Regions from separate parts of the Alcanivorax sp. HI0083 genome, predicted to be linked through region 3. Evidence: predicted binding sites of a transcription regulator. Region 3 holds the regulator's gene; each other region holds the start of a gene.
The links. The regulator sigma-54, encoded in region 3, starts transcription at its own class of promoters, with help from an activator protein. The targets are predictions, from matches to a motif close to TGGCACNNNNNTTGCTNT.

Region 1 (4,565 bases), on a different contig from region 3:
CGGCCCTTCCGACAAGGCACACAATCCCTGAAACAGCATCGGCGAAACGGTCACGCCATTACCGTTGAGGCCCATGGAAAACGCCGTGGCGAGGGGCTTCTTGATGCATCCCAGCCCCAGCGACGTGGACAACAGCATCGGCGCCAGCATCGGCGCCGCATCCAGCTGCCCCACCAATAGCCGATCGCGCAGGCTGGCCCAACTCCACTCCGGCTGCAGCTCCACATCCAGCCCTTCGGCGGCGAAGAAGCCTGCCTCCTGGGCCACTGCCAGCGGCAAGCTGTCTGTTAGCGGCATATAGCCGATACGCACCTTCATGAGGTTTGCTCCGTGAATGCCGGACGCCGGATAGTGGACGCCTGACGACGAACCGGCCTGACGCCGTCTACGGCAGGTGCACGGCTCATCGTTTTTTCCGGTGTCTCGATCAGGCTGCGCGCCTTCATCAATGGCATTACTCGTCGCATCTTGTCTCCTGTTTTTTGCGTCAGGCTTCCGGCGTCCAGCGTCTGGCGTTCTTCACCCTTGCGCCTTGAGCATTTCGGCATAATCCAGCACCGACCGGGCCACCTGAATCAACGGCTGCCCGCTGTTCATGGCCTGGCGACGCAGAGTGCTGTAAGCATCCTGTTCATTGAGCCGGCGACGCTGCATCAGCAACCCTTTCGCACGCTCAATGATTTTCCGCTCAGCCAGGGCCTCACGGGTTTCTTCCAGCTCTTCACGCAACGCCTGGTATTCCCGGAAACGGGCCGTCGCCACGCGCATGACACCGCGTACCCGGGTCAGGTCGGTTTCTCCAGCCACATAGGCACTGACGCCCGCGCGCAGCGCCGCCACCACCAGCTCTTCATCGTCCTGGTTGCAGAACATGACCATGGGCCGTGGGATATCCCGCTGAACCAGAGCCATGCTTTCCAGGGTGTCCCGGTCGGGCGCATCCATGTCGACAATCACCACATCCGGATTACTGCTGCGCACCTTCTCCGCCAAACCGGCGGCGCTGGTCAGGCGGCACAGGATCTCGTGGCCCTCATCAATGAGGGCCCGCTCGAGAATCGCAGCACGGGGTGGCTGGTCATCCACCAGCATGATTTTCAGAGCCATCTTATTTTCAGAACTATCATGTCAGGCGCGTCCGGAATCGTTGTCGTTACGGGTTGTTTTGCAACGGTTGTGCCAGTCATCACATCCCTAACCTGATGATTTTCAATGTATTTAGTTTCCCTCTGATCCAGCACCGAAAAAGTGCACCAAGGCGACGCACTTTTCGGCACCAAAATGTGATCAGAATTTAATCTCGCCCCAGGCCCAGTACTTGCTGGTGTCATCCTTGAAGTCATTGGCGTTGTACGCCGCATACTTCAGACCAACCACGTAGTGCTTACCGATGGGGCGGGCCACCAGCAGGTCGGTTTCCGAGCCGTAGTCAGTGCTGCCTTCGTTGGACTGAAAGTCGTGGTAGACCGCCGCCAGTTTGAACCCGGCCAGTTTGCCGCCCACGGTTACGAAGGTGTCTTCCAGGCCATCAGCCGGTGTAGCCAGGAACTGGTCCGCCCACCCGTTGAAGGCATGCTTGGTCGCCAACGGCGTCTGGAAAGCCACCAGGCCGTCATCTGAACCAAGCACTTCCTGTGCCACTTTTACCGTTACTCCGGCCACCTCTGCGCCCAGCTCGGCAAAGTAATAGTCGGTGTCACCGGCTTCCACCTCCTGTTGGGCCCCTTCCAGCGTGAGCAAGAGCTTTACCGCATCCAGATCGAAAGCACCGGCGTAACGCACACCGTAGGTGTCGTTCTGCGAGTCGGTCACGTTATCGGTTTCCAGTAGGTAGGCGTACGCGGTTAGCGAGCCACCCGGCATGCCCGCCCAGCTGGCATTGAAAAGATTGTTGGTCACATTGGCATCAAAACCCGGCGTAATGCCGTTCACCTGGGTCAGATGGGCCGCAGAGACACTGAAATCACTGATGCCGTAATCGATCCGCGCACCATCAAAGGTCTGTTCATCCTGGCGCCAGCCCACGTTCCCCACAAAACGGGCATTGTCGTAAATGATCCGCTGGCGACCGTAAGTCGCCACCAGGCCTTCCAGGGCGTTGCTACCGGTATAGCGAATCGCAGCACGGTTGAGTTCGGTCACTTCCGGGTCAGCGATGACCGGATAACCGGCCTGCTGCGGCGCATAGTTGTCCACCTGGCCCACGATGCGGGTATCTTCAAACTCCCCCATCACATCAAAACCGTGGAGCTTGCCACTCTGGTAACCCAGGCGGGTACGCAGGGTCAGCGCCTGGCCGTCTTCAGTGAAGGCATCACTGTTCACTTCTTCATAACGCAGGCGCATGTTCAGCAGCGGTGTGCCGTCTTTCAGTGCGGTAATGAATGCATCGTCTTCCGCGCTGGCGGTCCCCGTAAAGCCCAGCGTGGAGAGAATGACGCCGGCGGCAATGGCAGAATGTTTCATGGTTTTCTTCCTCACCTTAGTGTGTTTTATCGCTCTCGTTTCGGAAAACGCCTATCTTTGAAGGCGGTGTGCTCACGCCTGCCCCCTTTATCCCAGGCATAAAAAAACGCCCATGGAACAACGCCGCCGTTGACGACATTCCATGAGCGTCTTTGCTCAGATTCTTTCGCGATCACCATTGATCGCTAGCAGGATAGCGTGACGAATCATCCTGCTAATGTGCTTACGTTAGGCAAGCGCCATGCCAATTCCTGAAATGCGAAGGAAACAGCCCGCCGGGGAATAAAACAGGCCAAGGCAACTACCTGCAGGTGCCCTCAGATGGTCCAGTGGCACCGGGATAGCGCGCACTGTCTACGACCAATGGGGAATTATCATTCCCGCGAATAGTGAACATCATTCGAAGACTACAGCCGCAACGCGGCCAGCCTGTTAGGCTTGCGTTCTTTTATTGATTCTGCCCCTTGGCGCCCCACTGGAGTCACTGTGACCCACTCTGATTCAGATTCTCTGCGCATCGCCATCGCTGGCGCATTCAGCCTGGTTATTGCCTTGGGCATTGGCCGCTTTCTGTTTACCCCAGCCTTGCCCGACATGATTGCCGAGACCAGCCTCACTGCCATTAGCGGCGGCTACCTGGCAGCGATCAATTATGGGGGCTACCTGGCCGGCGCAATGCTCGCCATGCTGGTTCCCGCCCACCGGGCACGCACGGCTTTCTGGTTGGCCTTATGGGTGAGTGTTATCAGCAGCGGCCTGATGGGGTTAAGCGAGACCTTCACGCCCTGGGCCATCAACCGGTTCCTCGCCGGTGTGGCCAGCGCCATCATTATGGTCAACGGCTCCGCGCTGGTACTGGGCGCCATGCCCAACCATCTGCGTGCCCGGCTGGGCAATATCCACTATGCCGGCATTGGCCTGGGCATCAGCATCGCCGCCCTCACCGTGGCCTTTATTGAAACCCTGCACGGCAGCTATGCCACCATGTGGCTGGCCTGTGGTGCACTGGCGCTGATCATTCTGCCACTGCTGCGCCGCATACCCGCCCTGCCCCACGCCAAACACACCCAGCACGAACGGGCGCCGGTGAACCGCTCGGCCCTGGGTTTTCTGATCGCCAGCTACACCCTGGCCGGCTTCGGCTATATCACCAGCACCACCTACCTGCCGGTGATCGCCAAAGCGCAACTGCCGGGCCTGGACAGCGCCGCCTTCTACACCTGGCTGGCCGTGGGCCTGGCCGCCGTGCCCGCCAACCTGCTGTGGGGCAAGCTCGCCAGCCATGTCGGCGAACGCAACGCCCTGATGACAGCCCTGGTGGTGCAAGCAATAGGCGTCAGCGCCCCCGCCTGGCTACCCGGCCTCACCGGGCTGGTCGTCAGCGGCCTGCTGGTGGGCGCCACCTTCACCGCCGTGGTCGCACTGAGCATGTACTGCGGCCGCCAACTCGCCCCCCACGCCGCCAGTGCCGCCCTGGGCGCGTTAACCGCCTGTTATGGTGTCGGGCAGATACTGGGGCCGGTGGTGACGGCACGGTTGCTGGAAAGTAGCGGGAGTTTTGCGCCCGGATTGCTGGGGGCAGCGGCGGCATTGATTGGGGCGGCGGTGTTGTTGGTGCCGTTGGGGAAGGTGCGGTTTTAGGGTTTTGATCAAGAAGAAGGTGTCCGCTAAAAGGGGGGAACTACAAAACATAACGCCGCGAGCAGCAGCGCGGCTTTTTGCGTCTGCTGCCTTGCCTGGTTAATTGGCGACACACCAGCCTAACCAAAGACCACGATGTGAGCCTGCGAACCAGACTACATTTATGGCACCCGCAAGGACTCAAGCCTTGAAGACACCCCCAACCTGGAATGTGGCCGCCCACAACAAACGGGAAAGCCGAACCACACCCTCTTATTTTCTAACGGCACCGTAAATTTTGATGGTGGTACCGACTCAGAATCTCGCTCCGCCATAAATAAAGCAGAGCCATTTAACAGCGTATTCAATCGAACGGTTCGACATATCTTTCTTCGACATAATTCTTTTATGAATTTCGGGGAAAACACAGAAATTCGCAAGACAGTCAGGCTCTTACAGTGAAAACAAGAACTCTTCTC
Region 2 (4,805 bases), on a different contig from region 3:
GTCCCTTCCGGCGGTACACTTCCCGGGCCAGCAGTGGGTCACACTGGTGCTTGTGCTTGTGGGTATCGGGCTTGCCGCCAGCGCAGTGATTCAGCTGCGCCGGGCCAGCACCACACTGATGCCCCACCGGGCAGCCAACACTCTGCTCACCGGCGGCGTGTTTTCGCTCAGCCGCAACCCGATCTACCTGGGCTTTGCCTGCCTGCACCTGGCCATGGCCCTGGCTCAGCACAGCACCGGCATGCTGGTGATGTGGGTGCCTGTCATCTGGGTTATCCAGCAACATGTGATTGCGGCGGAAGAAACGTTTCATGCCCAGCAGTTCGGTGAGCAATGGCAGGCATATCGGAAAAAAGTTCGGCGCTGGCTGTAAAGTTACCGCCATCCTCATGGCTCAGTTCGTCCAAGGGCAGTGCCGACTTTAACCACTCCACAGGCCCCAGCTTGCCATGCTGAAGGCGCATATGCCGCGAACCAAAATGACCAGGCACCAGGGTGCTTGGCCGTATATCCAGCGGTAGCCAGCCAAGGCGGCGATAGAGTTCAGCCACCAGCTCGGAACAAAACCAGCCTCTCTGGTCCGGCCGACGGGTAAACCCGGTGAGCACGTCCAGCGCATTACAAAGCACATAATTTTTGTAGGGCCGATGCAGAAGTCGACGCGCCATGCGCGCCACCATCCGGCGCTGACGCTCGGAGAGGTCCGGGCCGTGCCGGCGACGCACTGCTACGGCCCCCGGGTAATCCCGGATTTTTCTGTGCAATGGAACAAGCGCAACACCGGCAACCGGGTGCCCCAGGGTCACATCCGGAGACTCACTAAGCGTAGTGGACTCCAGCACCAGCGGTTCCGGCTGGCCGGGCAGGTGGAGCACCATGCCAATGTGACTCCAGGGGCTGCGGGTGAACACCCGGATTACATCACTGGTAAAACCCCGACCGGAGAACAGCAGCAGGTCACCGGTGCGCAAGGTATCAACAGAATCGTGAGGCTGAATGTCTGGCTTGGCCACAGTCGCCCTTCCGTTGTGATGACATCCGGACGAAGCATTCCGCCCGCCAGGTGATGAAACATCCTGTCCTTCACGCTAGAAACCCGCCATGACAGTCTGCTGACAGCACGATCACACTTTGGTGAAAGGAAAAAGAGAGCCCAGGCTTCCGTCTTGTGGCTTCTGTCGTCACATTTCTGTTACCCAGTGCCGTTAAGGTAAGCGTCACTGTGGATGAAAGTGACCTATGGAAGAAAAGCTCTACCTGCTGCAACGCCACCTGCCGGAACTGCTGGAACTGGATGCATTAATCCGTCACGGGGAACGGCATTTGCGTGTCAACACCGTGCATCAGGTACCCATGGGGGAATTGACCCTGCCCGTTCATGTCATCGAGCTGGGAAGCCGCTCCCCCAACGCACCGGTGGTGGGTTTCTTCGGCGGAGTCCACGGCGTGGAACGGATCGGCAGCCAGGTGCTGATGTCCTGGCTGCACAGCCTGATCCATCGACTGCAATGGGATGACCAGCTTCACCGGCGACTGGAAAAAGTCCGCCTGGTGTTCATGCCCATGATCAACCCTGGCGGAATCTGGCGCCGCACCCGCAGTAACCCCAATGGCGTGGACCTGATGCGCAACGCTCCGGTGGACGCCATGGGCAAAGTCCCTTTTCTGGTAGGCGGTCATCGCATCAGCAGGCATTTACCCTGGTATCGGGGAAAAAGCGGCGAGCCCATGGAGCCCGAGGCCCAGGCGGTGATCCGCACCGTGCGAGAGAAGCTGTTTTGCTCACCGTTCTCCATGAGCCTGGATTGCCACAGCGGCTTTGGCCGCCGTGACCGGGTCTGGTGCTGCTACGCTCGCAGCCACCGGCCCATTCCACATATCGCCGAGGTATACCGGCTCAAACAGGTCTTTGAGCAGACCTATCCGAATCACCATCCCTATCTGATCGAACCCCAGTCGATTAACTACACTACCCACGGGGATCTCTGGGATTACCTGTACGACGACGCCCAGGAACAACAGCCGGATCACACCTTTCTGCCCTTCACCCTGGAAATGGGATCCTGGCTCTGGGTGCGCAAGAACCCGCGCCAGATGCTGGATTTCTTCGGTTACTTCAACCCGATGATCAGCCACCGCCACCACCGGGTGCTGCGCCAACATTTGCCCTTCTTCGAGTTCCTCACCGCCATGGCCAGCAATGCCGGCAATTGGTTGCCCACCCCGAAGGAAAAGCAACGCCTCACCCGCCAAGCCATTGAGCACTGGTTTAGGGCCTCTTAACACTACCGAGATGACACCTGATGCTTTGCGTGCGTCGCGCTAGTTGGCCCCAGCCTTGCATTGACCCGGGCATGCCCGGTGCCCAAAATTGGATCACTTTGACTCAAGGCACCGCCGAATCACGCTCTGCTTGCTCTGCATTGCCTTATACTGAGCACAACCCAACAGGAATTTTCTATGAAATACCTCGTGACTGCCTGTGCATTCTTGCTGGCCGGCTGCCAACACCTGAACTATCAACCCCCCAGCGGTGACGATACCGCCACCGTCACCTTCACTGGCAACAGTATTTCTGCCCAGCCAATGGTGTGTGTCCCCGGAAAAGGCTTCAAATCCACAGAATATGCCCTGACAAGCAGTGGCAGCGAGGCGCTGGGCGATCTGCGCGAAGCCCTCAAGAAAAGCCCGCAAGTCACTACCACCGTCACCGCAGGGGAGCCCACCCGAATCGGCGTAGCCTTCAATCGCCCGGGCAATAACCATAGCCGCGATCGCTGTCAGGTTGCCCTGCTGTTCACGCCTACTGCCAACAGCAAATACAACGCCCATTTTGTTTACGAAAATGATCAGTGCGGGCTGTCGCTGCAAGACACGGCTGGCGGCTCAGCCGATGCGGTTCTGACCGATTGGGAATGCCCATAACTGCCGCACCAAAGCGGTGCCGAGCACCATTATCGTGCACCGCTTTCCTTTCTCCCCCTGCACGAACCTCCAAACACCCCACCTAAAACAAGCTAAATTATTGTTATAAAAAGAATAACAATAATTGGCACAGTCTCTGCAGTAACCCTGATGAGCCGAATTGGCGGTGCGTCACCTGCGCACACTGAACGAATTAGACTTGTTAAGAGGGTTGCACATGAAAAACGTATTTGGTCTGAAGAAAACCGTTCTGGCGGCATCAGTGATTGCTGCCAGCCTGGCCCCTGCCATTGCTGCGGCGGAAGTCAGCGGCACCCTGGGTGCATCCAGCCAGTACCTGTGGCGTGGTCAGCAGTTGACTGACGGCGCAGCGGTATACGGCAGTGTGGATTACGCCCACGCTTCCGGCCTGTACGCAGGCGCTTGGGCATCCTCTGAAACCGACGACACCGAGTATGACCTGTACGCGGGTTTTGGTGGCGAAGCCGGCGGCTTCAGCTATGACATCAGCTACATCGATTACAACTACACCTCCGGCGGCACCGGTGCCACTGATCCGGCTTCCAGTGCTGACTTCGAAGAAGTGCATGTGGGTGCAGGCTTTGCCGGCTTCAGCGCCGATGCCTTCATCGGGGTTGGCGAAGTAGGCCACGGCGACAACGCCGTAGACAACAAGGACAACTACTTCGCACTGGGCTACGGCTACGACAAATACGGTATTAGTGCAGGTTACTACGACTTCGATGGCGATCCGGAAGTCGATGGCACCCTGGCAGATTACACCCACGTGGATCTGAGCTACGCCGTCACCGACCAGTTCACCTTTACTGCGTCCAAAATCGTAGATCAGGAAGATGTTGCCGGCGAAGAGACCTGGGATGACGACGTCGTAATGAGCGTTTCCTACGAGTTCGCCCTGTAAGGCACAAGATCAAACACGCTCCTTCGGGCGACTGCGGTCGCCCACTGTTTACGCCGCAGGGCTCTCCCTGGTCCTCGCAAGCACGCAAGCAACCCTGCGGCGCTTTTTTCATTGACGCTACATGCCTCACGCTTCACGCAACACCCCTCACTTTTCTTTATCTCTTAATTGAAAAATACACCACCAGTGCATCATGGTCTGAAATTGGGGCCACCCCCTGGCTGCCATAGAGACTATCGTAACGACCCGCATTGCCACGACTCACCGCAACCTTGCTGACAGTGGTTTTCAATCCAGGTGACACCCAGATATGGTCCAGCGCTTGCGGCCGACAACGGTGGCGGAAACTGTAGCGCTCCTTTTCAGGCAAGAACGACCAAAGATTCAGCAAGCCCGATTGTTCAAACCGTTCATAGCTGTCAGAGAAACGACCTGCGTCCCGGGTCGTGTTGAAATCCCCCGCCACGATCAATGGCGAGGTCTGCATCGTTACCCAGTTGGCCAACAAGGCCGCCTGAGTCTGCCTTTTTTCATGAACCCAGGTTTTCTTCAAATTCCGCGCGCTGCGCCAATGCACCACCACGACCTTCGCAGCAAGCGGCGCTTCAAGAGTAACCACCAACGGGGGGCGTGAGTACAACGCATGACCATGGAATTGCTGGTCTGAAAAAAGAGCGCTCACCGACCCAATGTTAACCGGTGAGCGATACATTATTGCCACGTCCAAACCCGAAGGATCATTACCCTCACGCAGCGCTGAACGATACCGGTAACCACGCTGCGCCAACCGCTCCGCCAGCCGATCCAGCACTGCCTGGTTTTCCACTTCCTGGAGTGCCAGAACATGCGGCGCCTTCAGGTCTTCCACAATAAATTCCGCGACGGCATTCACCCGTGCCTTCAGCAACGCAGACGACACAGGGACATCCAGCTCGCTGTTCTTGTGGTCATCGCGCAG
Region 3 (4,805 bases):
ACCATGAGCCACTTACGCGCCCACCACCTGGCAAAAAGCTACAAGGGCCGCCGGGTCATCGAGGACGTTTCCCTGGACGTGGAAGCCGGTCAGATCGTTGGCCTGCTGGGCCCCAACGGCGCCGGCAAGACCACCTGCTTCTACATGATCGTTGGCCTGGTGGAAGCGGATGCCGGCCGCATCGAAATCAATGACGGCGACATCACCCACCTGCCCATGCACGGTCGCGCCCAGCGCGGCATTGGCTACCTGCCCCAGGAAGCCAGCATCTTCCGTCGCCTGACGGTGGAAGAGAACATCATGGCGATTCTGGAAACCCGCAAGGAACTGAGCAAGGCAGAGCGCCACGAACGCATGGAAAGCCTGCTCAAGGAATTCCACATCGGGCACATTCGCGATTCGCTGGGCATGAGCCTGTCCGGCGGTGAGCGCCGCCGGGCGGAGATTGCCCGCGGCCTGGCCACCGACCCGGATTTCATCCTGCTGGACGAACCCTTTGCCGGGGTTGACCCGATCTCGGTGAACGATATCAAGGGCATTATCCGCCACCTGAAAGACCGCGGCATCGGCGTGTTGATCACCGACCACAACGTCCGTGAAACGCTGGATATCTGCGATACCGCCTATATCGTCAGCGCCGGCCATATCATTGCCTCCGGCGATGCCGACATCATCCTTGCCAACCAGCAGGTGCGGGATGTGTACCTGGGCGCCGACTTCAGATTGTAGTTGACAGTGCACAGCTGTCGCGACCACTCAAAACCGTGGAGGCCGCGCCCAACTATGGACGCGGCCTCTTGCGCTTTCAGATCAAGACAATACTTTTCCGCGTAGCCGTCAACTGTCCACTATCACTTATCAACTGACGTCCCTACCACACAAAATATTCTGGCACAAATATTGCTTGTTAGGTAACTGGCTTGGTATTCTCAGGTTTTGGGGATCCGCAGAATACCGAGCAGTATGAAGCCCACACTACAACTACAAATTGGCCAGCAGCTCACCATGACGCCGCAGCTGCAGCAAGCCATACGCCTCTTGCAGCTGTCCACGCTGGACCTGCGCCAGGAGATCCAGCAAGCCGTGGAAAGCAACCCGCTGCTGGAGCTGGCCGACGATTTCGGGGACGACAGCCTGCCCGAACATGACGAAGAACGTCAGGACGAGGGGCTGGACACCGAGCGTGACGACGCCCTGGAAGAGCTGGTGCAGGACGAGCCTGGCGTGGAAACCGAGTGGGATGATGTCTATTCCGGCCAGACCAGCAGCGCCACCGCCTCCCTCCCCGACGACGCAGACGAATGGCAACAACGCCACGCCGTCTCCGGCAACCTCCAGGACCACCTGCTCTGGCAGTTGAACCTGACTCCCATGAGCGATGTGGACCGCATTATCGCCATGACAATCATTGAATCCCTGGACGACCGCGGTTACATCACCGTACCGCTGGACGATATTGTCGACATGGTGAACGCCCAGCCAGACCTGCTCACCGAAGGCGATGAACTGGAGCGCGACGAAGTACTTGCCGTGCAGCACCGTCTGCAGCAGTTCGACCCCGTCGGCGTGGCCAGCATCGATCTGGCGGACTGCCTGGGCGTGCAACTGCGCCAACTGCCCGCCGATACCGCCCTGCGCGACGAAGCCTGTGCCCTGCTGGCCCACCTGGATCTGCTGGAAAAACACGACTACGCCGCCCTGCGTCGCACCCTGCAGATCAGCGAGGACGTCCTGCTGGAGGCCCTGTCCCTGCTACGCACCCTGGACCCGGCCCCCGGCGAGCAGATCGGCGAACCCCAGGTAGATTACGCCGTTCCCGACGTGATCGTCCGTCAGCACCAGGGCCGCTGGCAGGTCAGCCTCAACGACGACGTCCTTCCCCGGGTCAATCTGCAGCAGCAATACGCCAATATCGCCCGCACCACCAGCGGTGAAGACGGGCAATATCTGCGCAATTGTGTTCAGGAAGCCAAATGGTTCATCAAGAGCCTGCAGAGCCGCCATGACACCTTGCTCAAGGTGGCCACCCGCATCGTCGATGTGCAACAAGGGTTCTTCGATTATGGCGATGAAGCCATGAAGCCCCTGGTTCTGGCGGATATTGCCGACGCCGTTGAGATGCATGAATCGACCATCAGTCGGGTCACCAACCAGAAATACATGATGACACCCCGCGGTGTCTTTGAGCTGAAATATTTCTTTTCCAGTCACGTGGGAACAGACGGCGGCGGTGAGTGTTCCTCCACCGCTATTCGTGCCATTATTAAGAAGCTGGTCGCTGCCGAGAATCCCCGCAAGCCGCTCAGCGATAACAAGCTGGCCAGCTTGCTGAATGAGCAGGGAATCAATGTAGCGCGCCGGACCGTCGCCAAATACAGAGAGGCGATGCGAATACCGTCTTCCAGCGCCCGCAAGCGTTTGGTGTAGGGCGCCAGGACGGATCCCAAACAGGTAAAGGAGCCAGCCATGCAAATTAATATCAGCGGTCATCACCTGGATATTACCGATGCCTTGCGTGCCTATGTGGGTGATAAGTTCTCCCGCCTGGAGCGCCACTTCGATCAAATCACCAGCGTCCAGGTTATTCTCTCTCCGGAACCGAAAACCCATAAAGCCGAATCCACAATCCATATTTCCGGGGCCGATGTCTTCGCCACCGCTGAGGCCGGAGACATGTATGCAGCGATCGACAAACTGACGGACAAGCTGGACCGCCAGATTCTCAAACACAAGGAAAAGGCCGTCAGCCACAAGCACGGTCACTAACCCAAAGCGACAATTATGCGAGTTCGCGAACTACTGACTCTGGCCCGCACCCATCACGGCGTGCAGGCCAGCAGCAAGAAACAACTGCTCGATCAGGTTGCACAGCTGGCCGCGGCCAGCTGTGACAGCCTCAATGAACAGGAGGTCTTCGATGCTTTGGTCGCCCGGGAAAAACTGGGCTCCACAGGCATTGGCGAAGGCATTGCCATTCCCCACTGCCGGCTCGGACATTGCCAGCAAGCAGTCGGCCTGTTGTTGAAACTGGAAAGCCCCATCGATTTCGACGCCGTTGACGGGCACCCCGTGGACCTGGTGTTTGTGTTGCTGGTCCCCCAGGACAACCCGGAACAGCACCTCAAGACACTTAGCCACCTGGCATCCCTGTTCAACGACGACAGCTACCGCGCCGAACTGCGCCACAGCACAGACAACCAGCACCTCTACCAGACTGCCGTAGAATCCGAAGCGGAGTTGCGACTGGCATCATGAAGGAACGCAACAGGCTTTCACGCATCATGCAACACGCCCCAAACGCCACCTTGTCTATCCATCTTGCGTGCCAGCGCGCTGCGTGTGGCGTGCCAGCGGTGCAACCATGAAACTCACGATTATTAGTGGCCGTTCCGGGTCCGGGAAAACCACCGCACTGCAAGCGCTGGAGGACCAGGGATTTTATTGTGTCGACAACCTGCCCGCCGGCATGCTGCCGACACTGGCGAAACAGCTCAGCGAGGGCGAGCCTCCGATTGAACGGGTCGCTGTGGGCATTGATGCCCGCAACCTCCCCGCCCAGTTACTGGCTTTCGACAACATCCTTGAAGCCCTGAACGAACAGCAGGTACACAGTGAAATCGTCTACCTGGACGCGGATGACCACACCCTGCAGACCCGCTTCAGCGCAACCCGTCGTCGCCACCCGCTGGGCACTGGCGAGCGCTCACTGGCCGACGCCATCGGCCATGAACGGGAACTGCTGGCCAACATCCGCCAGCGCGCCGACCTGGTTATCGACAGTAGCAACCACGACGTCCACACCCTGCGCAACCTGATGCGCGAGCGGGTGGCCCACCGTGAAGCCGCCCTGTCTCTGCAGCTGGAATCCTTTGGCTTCAAGAATGGCCTGCCCACCGACGCGGACCTGGTGTTCGATGTACGGGTATTGCCCAACCCACACTGGCATGCAGACCTGCGCCCCTTTACCGGCAAGGATGACTGCATCATCGATTTCCTCAGCCAGCATCAGGCCAGTCACGACATGCTCAAGGACATCGGCGATTTCGTGGTGCGCTGGTTACCGGCGTTTGCCCACAGTGATCGCAGCTACGTGACCGTCGCCATCGGCTGCACCGGCGGGCGCCATCGCTCAGTCTTTATCACCGAGCAGCTGGCATGGACCCTGCGCGACAAAGGCATTGCGCTTCAGGTTCGCCACCGGGAACTCCCCCGAGAGCAATAAGGCAACCATGGCCTGACACCCGGCATTTTCCCTTTCAGATCACTTCTGACCACAAGACGCCCGATGATTGAAAAAAAACTCGACGTAATCAACAAACTCGGCCTGCATGCCCGCGCGGCCGCCAAAGTGGTCAGCGTGGCCTCCCGCTACGACAGCCGCATTCTGGTCCTGCACAAGAGCCAGACCATCGACGCAAAAAGCATCATGGGCCTGCTCATGCTTGGCGCAGCGAAAGGCAGTAGCGTCACTTTTCAGGTGGAAGGGGAAGACGAACAACACGCCATGGACGAACTGGAAGACCTGTTCGCCCGCTGTTTCGACGAAGGCGAGTAAACCCGCGAATCACCGGGGAATTTACCACTCTTTACCGCCATCCCACCGGCCACGCTTCGGCCTTCACACCGCCTCGTGTAAACTCTCTTCCAGCAAGGAGGAGCCATGCCCGCCGATAGCAGCCGTAGCCAACAGCATTTAAAAGCCATTAACCGCGCCCTGGCCAGCGGTACCTATACCCAGGTACGTCAGCTGATCAACAATTTGCCCGGCGCGGAAGCGGCACATTTACTGGAATCCTCCCCGCCAC
Region 4 (3,558 bases), on a different contig from region 3:
TTTGTCCAATGGGCTCGCAGCAGACTCACCGCCGCCGCCATCAGAACCGCCGCCACCCCCGCAACCGCTTAAAAGCGCCAACAGCAACAGAACCCCGACCACGTTACGCATCCCGACCACCTACGAAGTTTTTATTAGTTGGGCGGCATCTTACGGAACTGGCTCGTCCCGGTCGGGAACCTGCGCACAAAAAAAGCCCCGGCCAACTGGCCGGGGCTTTTCGTGTTGCGTGACGCGTGTTGCTTGTTGCGTCTCTTATTACCCCTTCACAAACTCAGGGTAGGCTTCCATACCGCAGTCTGCGATATCCATGCCTTCGTACTCTTCTTCTTCGCTGACACGGATGCCCATGACCGCTTTCAGGATGCCCCACACTACCAGGCTGGCTACGAATACCCAGATGAAGATAGTCAGCGCACCAATCAGCTGGCCAGAGAAGCTGGCGCCACCGTCATCGGTCAGCGGGTTGGTGATCGGCACCAGCATCAGGCCCAGGAAGCCAACCACACCGTGTACGGAGATCGCACCTACCGGATCATCGATCTTCAGCTTGTCCAGAGTCAGGATGCTGAATACCACCAGCACACCACCCAGAGCACCGAACAGGGTCGCCTGCAGGGCAGTCGGCGTAGAAGGCTCAGCGGTGATCGCTACCAGGCCAGCCAGGGCGCCGTTAAGCAGCATGGTCAGGTCGGCTTTGCCAAACAGGATGCGGCCAACGATCAGCGCAGCAATGGCACCACCGGCAGCAGCAGCGTTAGTGTTCATGAACACAACCGCAACCGCGTTGGAGTCACCGACACTGGAGGTTGCCAGCACAGAGCCACCGTTAAAGCCGAACCAGCCCAACCACAGGATGAAGGTACCCAGTGCGGCCAGCGGCAGGTTGGAACCCGGAATAGCGTGTACTTCACCGTTCGGGCCGTACTTGCCTTTACGTGCACCCAGCAGCAGAACACCGGCCAGGGCAGCAGCAGCACCCGCCATGTGAACGATGCCGGAACCCGCAAAGTCAGAGAAGCCCAGATCGCCCAGGTTATACAGGCCGAACACATCAGCGCCGCCCCAGGTCCAGGACCCTTCCAGCGGGTAGATAACGCCGGTCATAACCACTGCAAAGACCAGGAATGCCCACAACTTCATCCGCTCAGCCACTGCACCGGATACGATGGACATGGCGGTTGCCACAAACACAACCTGGAAGAAGAAGTCCGCAGAAGGCGCATAGGTTGCCGCTTCTTCTGCACCGGCAACCCCGTCACCCACAATCCCGGACAGGAAGATGGCGCCGTCATACATGATCGCGTAACCGCAAACCATGTACATGGTGCTGGCAATGGCAAACAAGGCCACGTTCTTGGTGAGAATTTCGGTGGTGTTCTTGGCACGCACCAGGCCAGCTTCCAGCATGGCAAAGCCTGCCGCCATCCACATGACCAACGCGCCACAGATCAGGAAATAAAACGTATCCAGCGCGTATTTCAATTCAAAAATTTGGTTTTCCACAATGCAACCCTCCGAAAATGGAAGCGTGTTTTCCTAAAGCCCTGGCATGGGTCAATTCAAAACACGGTAAAACTTAAATCGCGTCCTCGCCGGTTTCACCGGTACGGATACGAATCGCTTGCTCAAGGGAGGTAACGAAGATCTTGCCGTCACCAATTTTGCCGGTATTCGCGGCTTTCGCGATGGCTTCAATCACTTGGTCCAGGCTGGACTCGGCGATGGCCACTTCGATTTTTACCTTGGGCAGGAAATCCACCACGTACTCGGCACCCCGGTACAGCTCGGTGTGACCTTTCTGGCGTCCAAAGCCTTTCACTTCGGTAACAGTGATGCCCTGCACGCCAATCTCGGAGAGTGCTTCACGCACGTCATCCAATTTGAACGGCTTAATTACGGCAGTAACCAGTTTCATTTCTTTCTCCTCAGCTTTCACCGCGTCCGGTGACGTCCGTTTCTCTTCGAGCCCCGTTATGGTTCCCGATCCACAGCTTGCGCGAACGCTCTGACCCAATTAGTGCACGACCCATGCCAGTTTTAGAAAATCATGCATTTTCAGGGATTTACATCACGGTCTGGATTCATCATCCAGGCCCGGCGCGCCATTATAGCGCACCACAATGGGGCGGGATCCAAGTTGGTGCAGAATGTCTGCCCGCGCCAGCCGGTGCCTCGCCCCCGCACACCGTGCTACCATCCGCGTATCATTACAAGGACGCCGTTGTCATGCCCGATCAGCCCTTTATCGACCGCCTCATGGCCGACATCAGCCGCCGCCTGCCCACCGACCTGGGCGGCCTGCGCAGCGAAGTAGAGCGAAACGTGCGCAGCGTACTGGCGGAAACCGTCAGCCGCCTGGATCTGATCACCCGGGAAGAGTTCGATATCCAGCAACAAGTACTACTCCGTACCCGTGAAAAGCTGGAAGCACTGGAAAAACAGGTGGCCGAGCTGGAGAAGTCAGCAGACGCTTGATCAGCGTTTGCGCCTACCGAACCCTCACAGCCAAAAAGCGAGTGACGAAAAACAAACCCACCCCAGGTTTTCGCTTCTCGTCACTCGTCACTAACCAAGCCTGATCGTCGTAACGCCCCTCGCCCCTACAGACAATCCGATTTCCTACGTCTGCCGCCACCAACCTCGCACAGGCAGGCAAGCCCTTCCCTCGTACACTGCCTCACAAACCATTGAATTTGTGAGGAATCGTGACGCATGCGCTGCTATACAGTCGGGCACCGGTAGGCATTGAAGCCCGCACCGTGCGGGTAGAAACCCATCTGGCACCGGGCCTGCCGGCATTCACCATCGTCGGCTTGGGAGATACCGCCGTGCGCGAGAGCCGCGATCGGGTCCGCTCCGCACTGGTCAACAGCGGCTTCGACTTTCCCCAGCGGCGCATCACCGTAAGCCTGGCCCCGGCGGATCTTCCAAAAGACGGCGGGCGTTTTGATCTGGCCATTGCGCTGGGCATCCTGATCGCCAGCGGGCAACTGGGTAACATCACCACCGACCACTACGAGTTTATTGGCGAGCTGTCGCTGAACGGCCGACTCAATCCCGTTTCCGGCATGCTGCCCTCTTCTCTTGCCTGTCTGGCGGAAGATCGCACCCTCATCGTCGCCGCCGATAACGCCGAAGAAGCCGGCCTGCCCGGCACCCCAACCCTGGCCGCCAACCAGCTGGCTCGGGTTGCCGCCCATCTCACCGGCCAGCAACCCCTGGAACGCCACCAGTGCCAACCACCCTCCAAGCAGCCTTTTCAGGGCGGCTGCCTGTCGGAAATCCGGGGCCAGCAAACCGCCAAGCGGGTGCTGGAGATTGCCGCGGCAGGAGGCCATTCCCTGCTTTTATGTGGGCCTCCAGGTGCAGGGAAGAGCATGCTCGCCTCGCGGTTGCCCGGATTGATGCCGCCCATGCGCACGGCTCAAGCTCTGGAAGTGGCAGCCATTCATTCACTCAAACAGCCCCGCAACAGCCGGCTTTTTTATCAACGCCCTTACCGGGCACCGCACCATACTTCCTCGGCAACGGCCCTGGTCGGCGGTGGCAGTTACC

Region 1: a site for sigma-54 is predicted at 1,165-1,182, ahead of A3754_RS12505 (ANTAR domain-containing response regulator). Genes of this name have one in related genera too.
Region 2: a site for sigma-54 is predicted at 3,051-3,068, ahead of A3754_RS08225 (TorF family putative porin). Genes of this name have one in related genera too.
Region 4: a site for sigma-54 is predicted at 2,020-2,037, ahead of glnK (P-II family nitrogen regulator). Genes of this name have one in related genera too.

What each region holds. Positions count from the first base shown of each region.
Region 1 covers NZ_LWFX01001013.1:144-4,708, forward strand. The annotation lists partial or broken gene A3754_RS12500 (ABC transporter substrate-binding protein) at 1-318, opposite strand, end outside; gene A3754_RS26650 (hypothetical protein) at 315-467, opposite strand; gene A3754_RS12505 (ANTAR domain-containing response regulator) at 520-1,107, opposite strand; gene A3754_RS12510 (alginate export family protein) at 1,288-2,466, opposite strand; gene A3754_RS12515 (YbfB/YjiJ family MFS transporter) at 2,953-4,107, shown strand.
Region 2 covers NZ_LWFX01000856.1:6,884-11,688, reverse strand. The annotation lists gene A3754_RS08245 (isoprenylcysteine carboxylmethyltransferase family protein) at 1-373, shown strand, start outside; gene A3754_RS08240 (YiiX/YebB-like N1pC/P60 family cysteine hydrolase) at 273-1,013, opposite strand; gene A3754_RS08235 (M14 family zinc carboxypeptidase) at 1,240-2,283, shown strand; gene A3754_RS08230 (hypothetical protein) at 2,461-2,925, shown strand; gene A3754_RS08225 (TorF family putative porin) at 3,143-3,847, shown strand; gene A3754_RS08220 (endonuclease/exonuclease/phosphatase family protein) at 4,005-4,805, opposite strand, start outside.
Region 3 covers NZ_LWFX01001463.1:6,362-11,166, reverse strand. The annotation lists partial or broken gene lptA (lipopolysaccharide transport periplasmic protein LptA) at 1-7, shown strand, start outside; gene lptB (LPS export ABC transporter ATP-binding protein) at 4-729, shown strand; gene A3754_RS22215 (RNA polymerase factor sigma-54) at 964-2,427, shown strand; gene hpf (ribosome hibernation-promoting factor, HPF/YfiA family) at 2,467-2,766, shown strand; gene ptsN (PTS IIA-like nitrogen regulatory protein PtsN) at 2,782-3,255, shown strand; gene rapZ (RNase adapter RapZ) at 3,362-4,222, shown strand; gene A3754_RS22195 (HPr family phosphocarrier protein) at 4,286-4,555, shown strand; gene mgtE (magnesium transporter) at 4,661-4,805, shown strand, end outside.
Region 4 covers NZ_LWFX01001383.1:11-3,568, reverse strand. The annotation lists partial or broken gene A3754_RS20910 (hypothetical protein) at 1-111, opposite strand, end outside; gene A3754_RS20905 (ammonium transporter) at 259-1,506, opposite strand; gene glnK (P-II family nitrogen regulator) at 1,580-1,918, opposite strand; gene A3754_RS20895 (accessory factor UbiK family protein) at 2,230-2,478, shown strand; partial or broken gene A3754_RS20890 (YifB family Mg chelatase-like AAA ATPase) at 2,709-3,558, shown strand, end outside.